2 regions of the Symbiobacterium ostreiconchae genome follow, and region 1 is predicted to be linked to the other one. Evidence: riboswitches for the same ligand, from Rfam matches in the RefSeq annotation. Region 1 holds a riboswitch; the other holds the start of a gene.
The links. Region 1 has a riboswitch for thiamine pyrophosphate ahead of thiT (energy-coupled thiamine transporter ThiT). Riboswitches for the same ligand answer to the same signal wherever they lie in the genome.

Region 1 (7,605 bases):
GGCGGACCGCAGGCGCCCGGCCAGGGCGGCCGCCCGGGCGGCGGCCTCTTCCAGCCCCGGCGCGAGGACCGCCTCCAGCGTCTCCTCATCCACCTGGGCCAGCGAGACCCAGCGGCCGCGGCGCGCCCGGCGGAAGGCGTCCCGGGCGGCGCGCACCGGCGCGTCCTCCGCAGCGAGCCGCAGCTCCGCCCGCAGGACGACCACCGCGTCCGCAGCCGCCGCGGCGGCCGTGAGCGACCGGGAGACGACCTGCAGCGGGCCGGGTTCGGGCAGCACATGCTGCATCACCTCGGCCGCGCCCAGCGCGCGGGCCGCCTCGGCCAGCGCGTCCGCCGCCGGCCGCAGCGGGCGGTCCGCCATGACCAGCACCCGTTCACCGGGCCGCAGCCCCAGACCCTGACGCAGGACGGCATCGGTCCAACGGCGGTGCATTTCAGCCCCAGCCCTCCGGCTTGAACTTGACGTCGGGCAGGTGCAGGGTCATCCCCAGGCGGATCGCATCGATGACCTCGGGGGTGACGTTGCCGCGGAGCTTCTCGCCCACCGGCTGCGCGGTGATATACAGATCGCTGGTGCCCAGCATGAAGTTGAGGATGGCGTCGCCCACGCCCTCCGGGATCGCCAGCCCGGCGCCGTGTCCGGTGGGCCAGCCGAAGAGCAGCACGTGCAGCCGCTCCCCCGGATGGTAGCCCCAGCGGTACGTGTACTGTTTGGGCTGGGCGGCCAGCACCTGCTTGATCATGAGGTCCAGCTGCGGCACGGTGAAGAAGACCAGCTTCCGGCCGTCCGGCCCGATGGCGGTTCCGGCCTCCGTGGGCAGGTAGACGACGGGCTCCTTTCCTGCAAAGTGATCCTGTCGTTCCACAGATCAACCTTCTTTCCGCGTTCTCCGTGCCCGAGACCTAGGGTGCCAGGAACGTCTCGGGCTCACCCGAGAACCCGGCCAGGTAGCCCACCAGCCACACGCCCGCCCAGAGGGCGGCAATCGCCACGGCCACGATCAGACCGGGGTTGCGCCATCTCCGCATCCCCATGCAACCTCCCCTGTGGTACGCCTCTTGCAATCCTCATCACGACCGGGCCGGGGGCCTCAGCGCGATCCTCGCTAAGATTATGACGTACCGGGGGGCCTGCGGGAATCGGGCGGCCACCGCACCGGCGCCCGGACCGGCCTAGTGCGCCGAACGCACCTGGGCCGGCAGCGCCCGCTCCAGGGCGGGAAGCAGGAACATCAGCAGGACCGCGCTCAGCACGGCCTCGGGCAGCAGATAGGCGCCGTTGTAGATGATGGAATAGATCAGCGGGCTCTGGCCCTCGGGCGCAAACTGGCCGAAGAAGACCACGCCGGAGATGACGTGGGCCACGAACCGGCCGGCGATGGCCAGGCTGCCCAGCCACGCGGCCGCCCACCGGGAGTGGCCCCGGGCCAGTCCGGCCAGGCCCAGCGCGCCGAAGGCGACCGGATAGTCCAGCAGCACCTGCACGGGATGGTAGAAGTACGGATCCAGCCAGAACTGCAGCAGCCCGTTCAGGACACCGGCCGTGATTCCCCAGCCGGCCCCGTGGCGGAGGCCCACCAGCAGAATCGGGACCATGGACCCCAGCGTGACCGAGCCGCCCTGCGGCATCTCCCACACCTTCACGTACGACAGCGCCACCGCCGCGGCGATCATCATGGCGGTCTCCACCAGACGGCGAAGACGAAGCCGAGCATCAGACATTCCGGACACCTCCATGTGCACTCAGGATTCGCTATCTCGTGGCACGAAAAAACCGCAGCCCAGCGAGCCGCGGTCGGTGTGTCCGCGAGGCTCGCTTCCCTACGCCGGCATTACCCGGATCAGGTGACAGGGTCCCGGGGTTCACCCCGGTTCTCAGCCGTTCCAACGGCTCCCCTAGCGGCTCTCGGCCCGTATGATGCTGTCTTAAGTATACCGCCCGCCCCAGGACGTGGCAATCCCTCAGCATACTCCGGCCCGCCGGGTGGCAAGTTAAGGAGGGCTCAGGGAGATCGTCACGGGGGGAAAGCGGATGAGAACGCGCACGCTGGCGGCAGCTCTGCTCGCCGTCATCCTGTTTATCTCCTTCCCCTGGCGCACCGGCGCCGAGACGCGCGCCACCCTGCGCTGGGGCAGCCGGGGAAGCGACGTCTGCCTCGCGCAGCGCCGGCTGAAGGCCTGGGGGTACTACAAGGGCGAGGTGGACTGCATCTTCGGCCGGCTCACCCACGAGGCCGTGACCCTCTTCCAGCGGCGCAACGGGCTGACGGTGGACGGGATCGTCGGCCCCGACACCTGGGCCGCGCTGGGGTACTGGGGCGGCCCGCCCAGCACGGTGGCGGCGGCCGCCGCGGGAACCCGGGAAGCCGACCGGGATCTTCTGGCCCGGGTCGTGTCGGCGGAGGCCAGGGGCGAGCCCTACGAGGGGCAGGTGGCCGTCGCGGCGGTCATCCTCAACCGCGTGCGGGACTCGCGCTTTCCGAACACCATCGCGGGCGTCGTCTACCAGACCCACGCCTTCGAATCGGTGAGCAACGGCACGGTGTACGCCCCGCCCGCGGACAGTGCCGTCCGGGCTGCCCAGGATGCGCTGAACGGCTGGGATCCCTCAGGCGGCGCGCTCTTCTTCTGGAACCCCGCCAAGGCCACCAGCCAGTGGGTCTGGTCGCGGCCCATCATCAAGCAGATCGGCAACCACGTCTTCGCCAAGTGAGAGGGGCGGTCCCATGCATCGTTTCGCAGCCTGGCCACGGGTCGTCACCTGGCTGAGCATCAGCCTCGTCGCCGTCCTGGGCGTCGCCGTCTGGTCGGCGTGGACCGTCAGTCTGAACGAGCACAACCGGCTGCTGGCCAACGCCCTGGAGGCCGAGCGGCAGCGCAGCTTCGTCGACATGGTGCACCACGTCGAGCAGATCCAGGCGCTGCTGGGCAAGGGGCTGGTCACCGGCAGCGAGCGGCAGAACATGCGGTATATGGCCGACGTCCACCGGCACGCGTCGGCCGCGGTGACCGCCTTCTCCTCGCTGCCGCTGCCCACCGAGGTTTCCGCCGCCACCGGCAAGTTCCTGCAGCAGGTGGGCGACTTCGCGTACTCCCTGCTGCGGGACGAGGCGGCCGGGCGGCCGATGACGGAGGCCGAACGGGCCGAGCTGCAGCGCCTGCGCGAGTCCGCCACGGCGCTGCGGGAGCAGCTGAGCACCATGCTGACCCAGTACCACCGGGGCGGTTTCCGGTGGCACCAGCCCGCTCAGCTCTCCTGGCGCACCCTGTTCCGGAGGCCCGATCAGAGCCTGCTGGCGCCGTCGGCCGGGGGCGGGGCAGCCATGGCGGCCGTGCTGGACGGCGGCTGGGCCCAGCTGGCCACCCGTGCGGAGCAGATGCCGACCCTCATCTACAACGGCCCCTTTTCCGACCACGTGAGCGAGACGCCGCCGGCCCTGGCCGGCCCGCCGATCACCCGGGAGGAAGCCGCGGGGCGGCTGACGGCGGTCTTCCCCGAGGCGGCGGCGCACCGCATCGTGGAAGTGGTGGAGAGCGGCGGCAACCTGCCCGCGTACACCTTCCGGCTGGCCCCGGCGGGCAGCCGGGGCAGCGCCTACACGGTCGCGGTATCGCTCACCCGCCAGGGCGGCCACCTGCTGGAGGTGGTGAACGGGCGGGTGGTGGGGAGCCCCAGGCTGGACCTGGATCGGGCCCGCGCCATCGGGCAGGAGTACCTGGCCCGCGCCGGCTACACGGACATGGTGCCCACCTTCGCGCAGATCCAGGACGGCGTCGCCTTCGTCGCCTACGCCCACCGGCAGGGGGAGGTGCTCATCTACCCCGACCAGGCCAAGGTGAAGGTGGCCCTGGACAACGGCGAGGTGCTGGGGATGGACGCCCGCCAGTACCTGACCCACCACCGCCGCCGCAGCCTGCCGAGGCCGCGCCTCTCGGCGGAGGAGGCCAGGCGCCGGCTCAACCCCGCCCTGGAGGTCACCCGGGTGCAGCTGGCCCTGATCCCGGACCAGGCCGGGACGGGCGAGGTGCTCACCTATGAGTTCCAGGGGCAGACGGGCGAGTACATCTACCTGGTCTATATCAACGCCGAGACCGGCGCCGAGGAGCAGATTCTCCAGCTCATCGTGACCGACGGGGGCACCTTCGCCCTGTAGCCGGCGGCGCTGCCCCGGGAACCGGGGCAGCGCCGCAAGCTGCCGAAACCTCATCGGTTTGGGCGCGATCCGGGGCTGTGGGTCTGCGCCTCTTTCTGCGGCAGGGCCGGGTCCTGTCCGGCCCCGAAGGCGGCGACCCCGTGGGGATCGATGCCCAGTTCCTGGGCGACCTCCATGCCCAGCCGCTGGACGGTGAGCCGTCCCAGGGCCGGGTTGTCCGGAGCCGCGTCGCCCGTGGGCGTCACGCGCGGGTCAGGGCTCATGTGCGCTCACCTCCCGCGCGTAGTCTCCCCCGCACCCGGACCCGCTATCGGGCCGGTGCGCTCAGGTCACTCGCACCCAGCGGGTCGGCTGGCCGGTCTGCGGGCAGGGGCCGAACGGGTCGCCTTCGTTGTAATACTGTTTGACGCCCGCGCTGCAGCTGTACGTCCCCGACACCTTGCAGCGTTCGCCGGTGCAGCCCTGCGGCTGGTCGCTCATACGCCCATGCACCTCCCGGCCCTAGCTCAAGTTTCGCGTGAATAACCCGGACTTCGTGCAATGGAAACCCATTGAAAAAGCATCAGTCAGAACCAATGATACATGGTGGGAGTTGCCCCTCTTAAACCACCATGTGGAGGTTCGACTGATGCAGTCTCATGGTACGACACCCAACATCGCTGCGCAAGCCATCAAGTCCACCACCCGACATGGTTTTCTCGTCGCTCTTGGCTGGGTAGCTCAAAGGCTCAACCTGGCTGAGATCCTGAATCGGCACCTGCGCATCAAGCAGAAGACCTACGCCCACACGCCGGTTGACAAGGTGGTCGAGGCGTTGGTTGCCATTCTCGGCAACTGTCGCTACATGAAGGATCTCAACTTCGACCCTGAGCCGCTGGTTGCCGATCCTGCCGTAGCTCAAGCCTGGGGGCAGGAACGCTTTGCTCACTTTTCCACCGTCTGTGCGACCTTCAGCAAGCTGACGGAGGAGAACGTTCAGCAGCTTTCCGACGCACTCGCTGAGATCCAGGCCCCGCTGCTTCAGCAGGAGGTGGCTGCCGTAGCAGGTCCAGACCGCTCCGGAATGGTCATCGTCGACATTGACCTCACCGGCCAGAAGGTTCGGGGCGAGACCAGGCAGTACACCGGTACCGACTTCGGCTACATCCAGGGGAAGTTGGCCCGAGGCTATCAGATCGCAGCCGCCTTCCTCAGCGGGAAGCAGCAGCGCTTTGCCATCGACGGCCTTCTCAAGTCCGGCAAGGCCAACAGCCGTTCCGGCGCCTGCCTGCTCGAACTGATTCCCAGGATCGAAGCCCGGATTGGTCGTCCCCTGCGGCGAGTCGAATGGGTCGAGGCATGCCTGGCTCAGCAGAAGGCTCGGGTCAGGCAGCTGTATCAGCAACTGCAGACGGTATCAGGCAAGGGCAGCGCCCGCCGGAAGCAGAAGCTGCAGCGTGAGTTCCAGGAGGAGGTTCAGCACCTCCGTGAAGTGAACCAGCGACTCCGGCAGTACCGGCAGGAGAATCGGACGAACCTGGCTCCCCTCCGTATTCTGCTGCGAGCTGACAGCGCCTTTGGCACGCCGGAAGTGATCCAGCGCCTGCTGGAACTGGGGTATGAGTTCACCATCAAGTCCTACTCCGGAAGCAACGTCGCCTACAAGCACCTCTTCGACGCTGTACCGGCAGAGAACTGGGTTGAAGTCGAGAAGAACCGGTTTGCCTCCGAAGCCGTTACCGTACCTGGCCCCACTTTGCTCGCACCGTATCCGGTGCGCCTGGTCGCCATGCGCCGCTGGGACGCCGATGGCCGGGAGGTCCGCAGCGTCATCCTGACTACGCTCCAGCCTGAGGAGCTCACCACGACAGAGGTCGTCAAGCTCTACCATGGACGGCAGACCATCGAAGCCGGGTTCCAGGAGTGGAAGGGAACGTTCCACTTTGGTACTCCTCGGCTGCGGAAGTATGAGGCCAACGCCGCCTTCACGCAGCTGGTCTTGTTCGCCTTCAACCTGGTGCGCTGGGCTTGGCGGTTTCTGAGCACGAACTCGCCCAAACTGGCCGAGGCGGGGAGTCGACTCTTGGTACGAGTAGCGGCCCGGTGCCGAGCAACCATTCGGTGCCTCGGCGACACGCTGCGGTTGGTGTTCAGCCGGGGTACTCCCCTGGCTGGAGCTGAGATTACCCTGAACCGGGCCACTCCCTACCCATACGCCCTTTTAACACCACGAATGTCGAGTTGTTCGCGTGAAACTTGAGCTAGTCTGCCCCCGAAACCCGGGCAGCTATCGGCGGGGCTTATGGGTATTCACAGATCTTATACTTGTAGCTTAAAAAAGTCCGGTTTTCTTCTAGCAAACCCTGTTGACTCGGAGCAAACCCCTGTGGTAAAGTTTAATCACAACAAACGATGTTTACCAACCTTACATAGAGAGGCTCGTGATGGAGGGGAGGATCTGCCAGATGGCTGCATCCAACGCTGCACTGTCTGAGGTGCCGGTCACCCGAGTTCCCGAACAGCGGCCGCACCCGGTCGCCGTACCCACCGATGAGGAGCTGGTCGCCGCCTACCTGAAGGGCAACCAGGCGGCGTTTGAGGAGATCGTCCGCCGGTACGAGGACCGGCTTTACCGCCTGTCCTACCGCATGCTGGGGAACCACCACGATGCGCTGGACGCCGTCCAGGAGATCCTGGTCAAGCTGATGGCCGCGCTGCCCAAGTTTGAGGGGCGCTCCCGCTTCGGCACCTGGGTCTACCGGCTGGCGGCCAACACGTGTCTGGACATCCGGCGCAAGCGGGGCCGCACCGCCGCGGAGTCGCTGGAAGCGACCCTGGAGTTCTCGCCGGCCGCCTCGCTGGCCATTCTGGACGACGAACCCGCCGACAACCCCGATCTCTACCTGGAGCAGCAGTACCGGGAGAACGTGGTGCGGGCGGCACTCGACAAGCTGCCGGAGAACCAGCGCCGCCTGCTCGAGCTGCGCGATCTGGAAGACTTCTCCAACAGTCAGGTGGCGGATATGCTGGGCATCGAGGTGGGCGCGCTGAAGGCCCGGCTCCACCGGGCGCGCCAGGCCCTGAAGCGCGTGCTGGACGCCGGCGTCTACGTGCCCGGGTACACCTCGCCCGCGGCCACAGACCTGGCCTGAGTCACCGAGGAGGTGCGCTGATGTCCCTGGGCCACCGCATCCGCCAGACTCGCACGCAAAAGGGCATCACCCTCCAGGAGCTCTCGGAACGCAGCGGCCTTTCCAAGGGCTTCATCTGCCAGCTGGAGAACGACAAGGCCTCGCCCTCGCTGCAGGCCCTCGACCGGCTCTCGGCCGGACTCGGGGTGCCGGTGGCGCTCCTGCTCATCTCCCAGGAAGAGCGGGCGCACGTGGTTCGGGCCAACGCCCGGCAGGGATATTCCATGAGCGGCGACGGGCTGAGCGTGCAGCTGCTCTCGGCGCCGGGGCGCAACCTGAAGA
Region 2 (7,605 bases), 630 kb from region 1:
ATCGCGTGGACCAGGGGGCGCCGTTCCCGCACCCGCTGAGGCAGGGCCGTCATCACCGCGCCGCCCCCTCTCCGGACAGGCTGCGCCCTTCCTCCAGCCAGGCCAGGTGGTTGGTGGGTCCGTGCCCGGCGCCGATGCCCGGCGCCTTCCGGATCGCCAGGGTGATGAAGTCTTTCGCCAAGCGGACGGCCTCCGGCAGATCCAGGCCCCGGGCCAGCCCGGCGGCGATGGCGGCGCTGAAGGTGCAGCCCGTCCCGTGGGTGTGCCGGCTCTCCACCCGCTCCGCTTCCAGCCACTGCCGGCTGCCGTCGGCGGCGATGAGCAGGTCGGCAGCCGGCTCGCCGCCCAGGTGGCCGCCTTTCACCACGGCTGCCCGCGCCCCCATCTCGAGGAGGCGGCGACCGGCGGCCTCCATGTCCGCGCGGGAGCGGATGGCCATGCCGGTCAGGGCCTCGGCCTCGGGCAGGTTGGGCGTCACCACCCGCGCCAGGGGCAGCAGCAGCTCCCGCACGGCGGCCTGCGCCTCGGGCAGCAGCAGGGCATGTCCGCTCTTGGCGATCATCACCGGGTCGACGACCAGATTGCGGACGCCGTACCGCTTTACCCGGTCGGCCACCGCAGCGATGATGGCGGCGTCGTACAGCATGCCGGTCTTGGCTGCGTCCGTGCCGATGTCGGAGAGCACGGCGTCCATCTGGGCCGCCACCTGCTCGGGGGTGAGCGGGTAGACGCCCGTGACGCCCAGGGTGTTCTGCGCGGTGACGCAGGTGATCACCGAGGTACCGTAGGTCCTCAGGACGGTGAACGTCTTCAGGTCGGCCTGGATGCCGGCGCCGCCGCCCGAGTCGGAGCCGGCGATGGTCAGGGCGCGGGGTTGGGTCATGAGCGCTCACACCTTTCCATTTCTCACTTGCCACTTTACGCTGCGGCGGACGCGCCGGGCGGACTCGCCCTGGCGAGCCCGAGGCCGGGTCCCGGAACTCGAAAGGCCGCCTCCACGAAGGACGTGGAGGCGGCCGCACAGGCGCTGAACGGCCGGCCGTCCACTTCCCTCCGCTGGCATTACCCAGTTCAGGTGCTAAGGGTCCAGGTCTCGACGGACCTGTTCTCAGCCAAAAGGCTCCCCTAGTGGACCGAGCCCAGTATGTAACTTCGCGGACAGCGTACCACCGCCCGGGCGGCAGTGTCAAGTGATCTGGCCCGGCGGGTGACCCCGCGTCTATCCGCCGAGCGTGTCCAAACCATACGGGGGGTACATCTGTTGGGCAGCAAACCAGTCAGGAACAGCGTGGAGTGTTGGGTCGTCCTGCGCGGGCAGAACGCGGCGGATGCCGTGCTCCTCCTGCACGTGGCGCACAGCCCGGCGATTCCGACGGGATTCTGGCAGCCGATCACGGGTGGAATCGAGCCTGGCGAGACGGCCCGCGAGGCTTGCATCAGAGAGATCTATGAAGAGACGGGCCTGAGGGTACAGGCCGGGGACCTCCACCAGGTTGATGGCCGCTGGGAGTTTGACCTTCCGGAACAGGTCATCCGCAAGGAGCTGTACTGGGTGGAGGCTCCTCACGCCAGCGTTCGCATCGCCCCTGAGGAGCACGACGACTGGCGCTGGGTCCCCCTCTCCGCGGTGGAGCCAGCGCTGTACTGGGAATCCAATCGGCGCACGTGGGCCGCCGTGCGCGACGCTATCCGGCGGCCATGAACCCGAGGGATTCGCCCGGCCCGGGAGCCGTCTGCATGCGTTCGCGTCGGGGACGCGCCGGGAACCGGCCGGGCCTGACCGGCGCAGGCGGCTCACCACCTGTGGCGGCATTCAGGAGACGGCATGACGGGCCTCCGCCGAACGCCCCGGGGCGACGGACGGCTGCGGCGCCGTCAGCAGGCGGAGGTAGACATCTTCCAGGGTGGTGGACTGGACGGTAAACGATATGCCCTCATTCAGCAGCGCATCGACCAGGTGGCGGGTGGATGCAGGCGAGCCGGGGTAGACGACCACCTTGCCGCCGTAGGGCTCAACCGCGCCAAACTCGGCCAGTGACGCTGCCCGGGGGTCCTGCGGATCCATATCCACGTGCACCCGCTCCTGCGCGGGCAGGCGGTCCCGCAGTTGCCCGGGGGTTGCCACAGCGACCAGCTGGCCCTTGGCAAGAACCGCGACGCGATCGGCCAGCGCCTCGGCCTCTGCCATGTCATGGGTGGTGAGCAGAATCGAGCCGCGGCGCTTGGTTGCCAGGACATTCCACGTATGCCGCCGAATGGCGGGGTCCAGCGCCGTGGTCGGCTCATCCAGGATCAGCAGCCGCGGGGATGCTGCCAGGGCCATGGCCAGCAGCACCCGCCGCTGGTAGCCGCCGGACAGGGTGTGGGTCAGCCGGTGCCGCGAGTCCCACAGGTCCAGGTCCCGGAGAGCCTCCTCGGCCTGCTGGCGCGCCGCGGGGGACGGGACGCCGCGGGCAAGCAGGTAGTAGTACACGTGCTCCCAGGGCGTGGCCGATGGGTCTGGCCCCGCCTGCTGCGGAACGACGGCGATTTCCTGCCGCAGCGCGGGCGCAGAACGGTGCGGGTTGTGCCCCAGCACTTGTACGCGCCCCTCGTCGGGCAGCAGCAGCCCCGAGAGGATCCGCACCAGAGTCGTCTTGCCGGCGCCGTTGGGGCCGATCAGAACGAGGATCTCGCCGTCCTGAATCTCCAGCGAGACTTGGCTTAATGCAGTCCGTTCCCCATAGCGCTTCGTGACATGATCCAGTTCTGCCACGGCGTTCACTGCGCAACCCTCCGTCAGACCACAAGCTTACACGAACATGACGTCCACAGGCGTTCGCCGCCGTGGCCCCGGCACGATCCCGGGTTGAAGCCGGTGGCCGCCGAGTGCCCGGGCGAAGGAGAGCGTAAGCGAGACCAACCCGGCTCTGGCGGCGAAGAAATAGACCGCTGAGGTCAGCACAAGAGGCTCAGGCCATCTGAGGTTTCCGGCTCACAAACCATAGCGCCAGGGCTGCCACCAGCCCCAGAACCCCCACGTACACCGCCCCTTGCGCAGGATCGACCGAACTCAGCCCGGCAACCATCCGCATGAGCTGGGCGATGTTCGCGGTGGGGATGATCGTGACCAGCCACCGCAGGCTCGCCGGCAGCAGGTCAGCGGGGTAATACACCGGTGGCAACAGGATCATGAGCAGCCCGGCCATGTTGGCAGCACTGGATACGGTGACGGGGTTCTCCCACATGCTCGCGAGCACAAATCCGAGCAGGCTGCCGATGAACCAGCTGAGCAACATGAGGAGCATAATGACTAGCAACTGGTGCAGCGCCATGCCCCCGATCCAAGCCAGAACGAGGATTAGGGCGAGCAGACCGGGGGCCATGAAAAAGAGTCGGGACACAGCCACGCCCACCAGATAGATCAGCGGTGATACGGGACCGGCCAGCATCATCTCCTGCAGACGGCGAAAACGGTACATCAACACGATCTGCGGCAAGGAGACGACGCCCGCGTTGAAGCCAAACGCAACGGCTGCCCCCAGCAGGGCATGAAGGCCCAGCTTCACACCTTCCAGAAGGGTCATCAGTAAGAAATAGGACAGGGGTATGCTCACGATGGAGACATACACCAGAGGCTGCCGCAGGCTGCCGCGAGTGAGCAAGGCTGCCACAGCCAACATCTGCCGCACGCGTCGGATCAAGTGATGACCTCCCTTTCTGTCACCCATCTCCCTGCGTGGGCGTCCGTCTCTGCGTCGGGGCCGGGCGCAAGGCAAGGGTTGCCAGCGAACCCCCGTGCTCCGCAGACGGTGCGGCCACCCTGTGGGAATGCCGTGCCAGCCGCGATGTTCCCGGGTCAGGGTGCGGCGCAGGGGCCTCCGGCAGGGGATGGTTCAGGCCAGTCTCTTTGTCCCTAGCATACACTCGTTTTCCGAAACTTGCAATATCCCTGTATTATATAAGGATAGTGCGTTATCTTATAAAAATCGCCGCTCCGCAGGGGCCAGGACAAGCGGTAGGTACGTCTGTCCCGGGAGAAAGCACGCTGAGCAAGCCGTTGCGCACGAGGCCGCATTGCTCTCCCGCTTCCTGCCGCCACCTCCTGGGTGGTCCCGTGCGGATGGTCTCCCTTCTGCTCTTGCCATCAGGAACGATGGACCATCTAGGGTTCCGGCCCGGACGATCAAGGTTCGCTGCGTCACGCTGCAGGTGCAGCGCTAACCTGCACATGCGGCCGAAGGGCGGTCCGTCACGGCCAGCCCTTCGGATCCGTGGTCGACTACGTCATCGAACATGCCCCCGACTTGGCGCCGACAACCCAGCCATACAGACAAGGTCAAGCCCCGGCCCCGGGCAAGATGCCCGGAAGCCGGGGTTACAACTACATCATCATGACCGCCGCTTCTTCTCCAGCTCGAAAATGATATCCCGGATCTCCGCCGCCCGCTCGAAGTCCAGATCCTTCGCCGCCTGCATCATCTCCTTGCGCAGCTTCGCCACGACCTTCGGGATCTCGTGCGGCGGCGTGTCCAGCAGGTTGATCGGCGCGGCGTCCGCCACCGGCTTGACCGCCTGGATCACGTCGCGCACCGGCTTCACGATCGTCTTCGGCACGATGCCGTGCTTCCGGTTGTAGGCCTCTTGAATGGCCCGGCGCCGGTTGGTCTCGCTGATCGCCCTCTGCATGGACTGCGTCACCCGGTCCGCGTACATGATCACCTTGCCCTCGGCGTTCCGGGCTGCGCGGCCGATGGTCTGGATCAGGGACCGCTCCGCGCGCAGGAACCCCTCCTTGTCGGCGTCCAGGATCGCCACCAGCGAGACCTCGGGGATGTCCAGCCCCTCCCGCAGCAGGTTGATGCCGACCAGCACGTCGAAGACGCCGAGCCGCAGGTCGCGCACGATCTGCATGCGCTCGATCGTCTCCACGTCCGAGTGCATGTAGCGCACCTTCACGCCGAGCTCCTTCAGGTACTCCGTCAGGTCCTCGGCCATCCGCTTGGTCAGCGTGGTCACCAGCACCCGCTGGTTCTTCTTCACCCGGGCCCGGATCTCCGCGTAGAGGTCGTCGATCTGCCCCTTGATCGGCCGCACCTCCACCTCCGGATCCAGGAGGCCCGTCGGCCGGACGATCTGCTCCACCACCAGGGGCTTCGGCACCCGCTCCAGCTCGTACGGCCCCGGCGTCGCCGACACGTAGATGACCTGGTTGATGCGCTCCTCAAACTCCGCGAACTTCAGCGGCCGGTTGTCCGCCGCCGAAGGCAGGCGGAAGCCGTACTCAATCAAGGTCTCCTTGCGGGACCGGTCGCCGTTGTACATGGCGGCCACCTGCGGGATGGTGACGTGGCTCTCGTCGATCACCAGCAGCCAGTCGTCCGGGAAGAAGTCCAGCAAGGTGTAGGGCGGCTCCCCCGGCTTGCGCCCGGTCAGGTGCCGGCTGTAGTTCTCGATGCCGCTGCAGAAGCCGATCTCCCGGAGCATCTCCAGGTCGTTGCGGGTCCGCTGCTCGAGCCGCTGCGCCTCCAGCAGCTTCCCCTGCGCCCGCAGCTCCTTCAGGCGCGCCTCCAGCTCCTCCTCGATCGACTCCAGGGCCTGCTCCCTTTTCTCGTCCGCCACCACATAGTGGCTGGCCGGGTAGATGGCCACGTGGTTCATCGTGCCGGTGATCTCGCCGGTCAGCGGGTCGAACTCGCTGATGCGCTCGATCTCATCGCCCCACCACTCGCAGCGGATGGCCCGGTCGGTCGCGCCCGCGGGGAAGATCTCCACCACGTCGCCCCGGACCCGGAACTTGTTGCGGACGAAGTTGTGGTCGTTCCGCTCGTACTGGATGTCCACCAGGCGCCGCAGGATGTAGTCCCGGTCCACCTGGTTGCCCACCCGCAGGGAGACGGCCAGGTCCTTGTAGTCCTCCGGCGAGCCCAGGCCGTAGATGCAGGAGACCGAGGCGACGATGATGACGTCCCGCCGCTCAAACAGCGCCATCGTCGCCGAGTGGCGCAGCTTGTCGATCTCGTCGTTGATCAGCGCGTCCTTTTCGATATACGTATCGGTCGAGGGAATGTAGGCTTCCGGCTGGTAATAGTCGTAATAAGATACGAAGTACTCGACCGCGTTCTCCGGGAAGAACTGCTGGAACTCGGAGCAGAGCTGCGCGGCCAGGATCTTGTTGTGCGCCAGGACGAGCGTGGGCTTCTGGACCCGCTCGATGACCTTGGCGATGGTGAACGTCTTGCCGGTGCCGGTGGCGCCCAGCAGGATCTGCTCACGCGCGCCGCGCAGCACGCCCTCCGACAGCCGCTCGATGGCCTGAGGCTGGTCACCCGTGGGTTCGAACGGCGCAACGACCTTGAAGGGCTTCACCCGATCTCCCCCCTCGGCTTGAATCTTCTCCAGTATACTGCACAAACATACGTTTGCCAACCAGAAGGAGCGATGGACATGTCCACCTCGCCGGTGACCTGGCCGCCGGCCCCCAACTGGCGCGCCTGGCGGCACGTCACCAAGCTCGACCCCGACCGGCCGCTGTCTGCGGCGGCGCTGCAGGCGGTTTACGAAAGCGGCACCGACGCGATCGTGCTGGGCGGTTCCACCGGCATGACCCAGCAGGCGGTGCTCGACCTGCTGGGGAGGCTGGCCGACGCCCCCGTGCCTGTCGCCCTGGAAGTCTCCACGCTGGATTCGGCCGTGCCGGGGCCGGCCCTGTTCCTCATCCCCCTGGTGCTGAACGCGCCCGACAGCCGGTGGATGGGCGGCGCCCAGGCCGCCGCCATGGCCCGGCTCCTGCCCGTCGTCGGCGAGTATATCCCTTGGGACCTGCTGCTGCCCGAGGCGTACCTGGTCCTCAACCCCGATTGTACCGCGGCCAGGGTGACCGGGGCGAGGACGGACCTCACGCCCGCGGACGCGGCGGCGTGGGCAGCCTTCGCCGGCCGCGTGCTGCGCCTGCCCGTCCTCTACGTGGAGTACAGCGGGACCTTCGGCGACATGGCCCTGCTGAAGGCAGTCCGGGCGCACGCCGGCGGGGCGCACGTGATCTACGGCGGCGGCATCCGCTCCGCGGCCCAGGCCGGGCAGGCCGCCCGCCACGCCGACACCGTCGTCGTGGGGAACCTGGTCTACGAAACGCCCGAGCGGCTGCGGGAGACCGTCGAAGCCGTACGCCGGGCCGGCCACCCCGGCCGCCCGGCGCCCTGACCGCCCCCGCATATATGCGCCGCATCCCGGCGGCCGCTCCCAAAACAAACACCGCCCGATTCCCGGCCAGCACGCGCGGGGAATCCGGCGGTTGTTTTCGTTCGCAAAGTGACTCAGCGCTTCAGCTTCGGGTCCAGCGCATCGCGGACGCCGTCGCCGACGAAGTTGAACGCCAGCACGGTGATGAAGATCGCCAGGCCCGGCCAGAACATGAGCCACGGGCCCTGCTTCAGGAAGGAGCGCGACACCGACAGGATCTGCCCCCACGACACGGAGGGCGGCGGCGCGCCCAGCCCCAGGAAGGAGAGGCCGGCCTCCGAGAGGATGGCCCCGCCGATGCGCAGGGTGGCGGAGACGATGATCGGCGCGACCGCGTTGGGCAGGATATGGCGGAAGATCAGCCGGGAGTCCGTGGCGCCCATC

Region 2: another riboswitch for thiamine pyrophosphate. It lies ahead of thiD (bifunctional hydroxymethylpyrimidine kinase/phosphomethylpyrimidine kinase); the one in region 1 lies ahead of thiT (energy-coupled thiamine transporter ThiT).

The regions. Positions count from the first base shown of each region.
Region 1 is NZ_AP042454.1:535,675-543,279, forward strand. Features, by position in the region: gene ACZ5UM_RS02495 (aminopeptidase) at 1-432, opposite strand, end outside; gene ACZ5UM_RS02500 (hypothetical protein) at 434-865, opposite strand; gene ACZ5UM_RS02505 (hypothetical protein) at 903-1,028, opposite strand; gene thiT (energy-coupled thiamine transporter ThiT) at 1,173-1,721, opposite strand; TPP riboswitch at 1,801-1,907, opposite strand; gene sleB (spore cortex-lytic enzyme) at 2,032-2,712, shown strand; gene ypeB (germination protein YpeB) at 2,726-4,153, shown strand; gene ACZ5UM_RS02525 (hypothetical protein) at 4,204-4,416, opposite strand; gene ACZ5UM_RS02530 (hypothetical protein) at 4,478-4,633, opposite strand; gene ACZ5UM_RS02535 (transposase) at 4,782-6,392, shown strand; gene ACZ5UM_RS02540 (RNA polymerase sigma factor) at 6,598-7,284, shown strand; gene ACZ5UM_RS02545 (cupin domain-containing protein) at 7,305-7,605, shown strand, end outside.
Region 2 is NZ_AP042454.1:1,167,417-1,175,021, reverse strand. Features, by position in the region: gene thiM (hydroxyethylthiazole kinase) at 1-53, opposite strand, end outside; gene thiD (bifunctional hydroxymethylpyrimidine kinase/phosphomethylpyrimidine kinase) at 53-883, opposite strand; TPP riboswitch at 1,032-1,137, opposite strand; gene ACZ5UM_RS05785 (NUDIX hydrolase) at 1,262-1,702, shown strand; gene ACZ5UM_RS05780 (ABC transporter ATP-binding protein) at 1,814-2,764, opposite strand; gene ACZ5UM_RS05775 (ABC transporter permease) at 2,952-3,683, opposite strand; gene uvrB (excinuclease ABC subunit UvrB) at 4,372-6,348, opposite strand; gene ACZ5UM_RS05765 (geranylgeranylglyceryl/heptaprenylglyceryl phosphate synthase) at 6,427-7,182, shown strand; gene ACZ5UM_RS05760 (ABC transporter permease) at 7,296-7,605, opposite strand, start outside.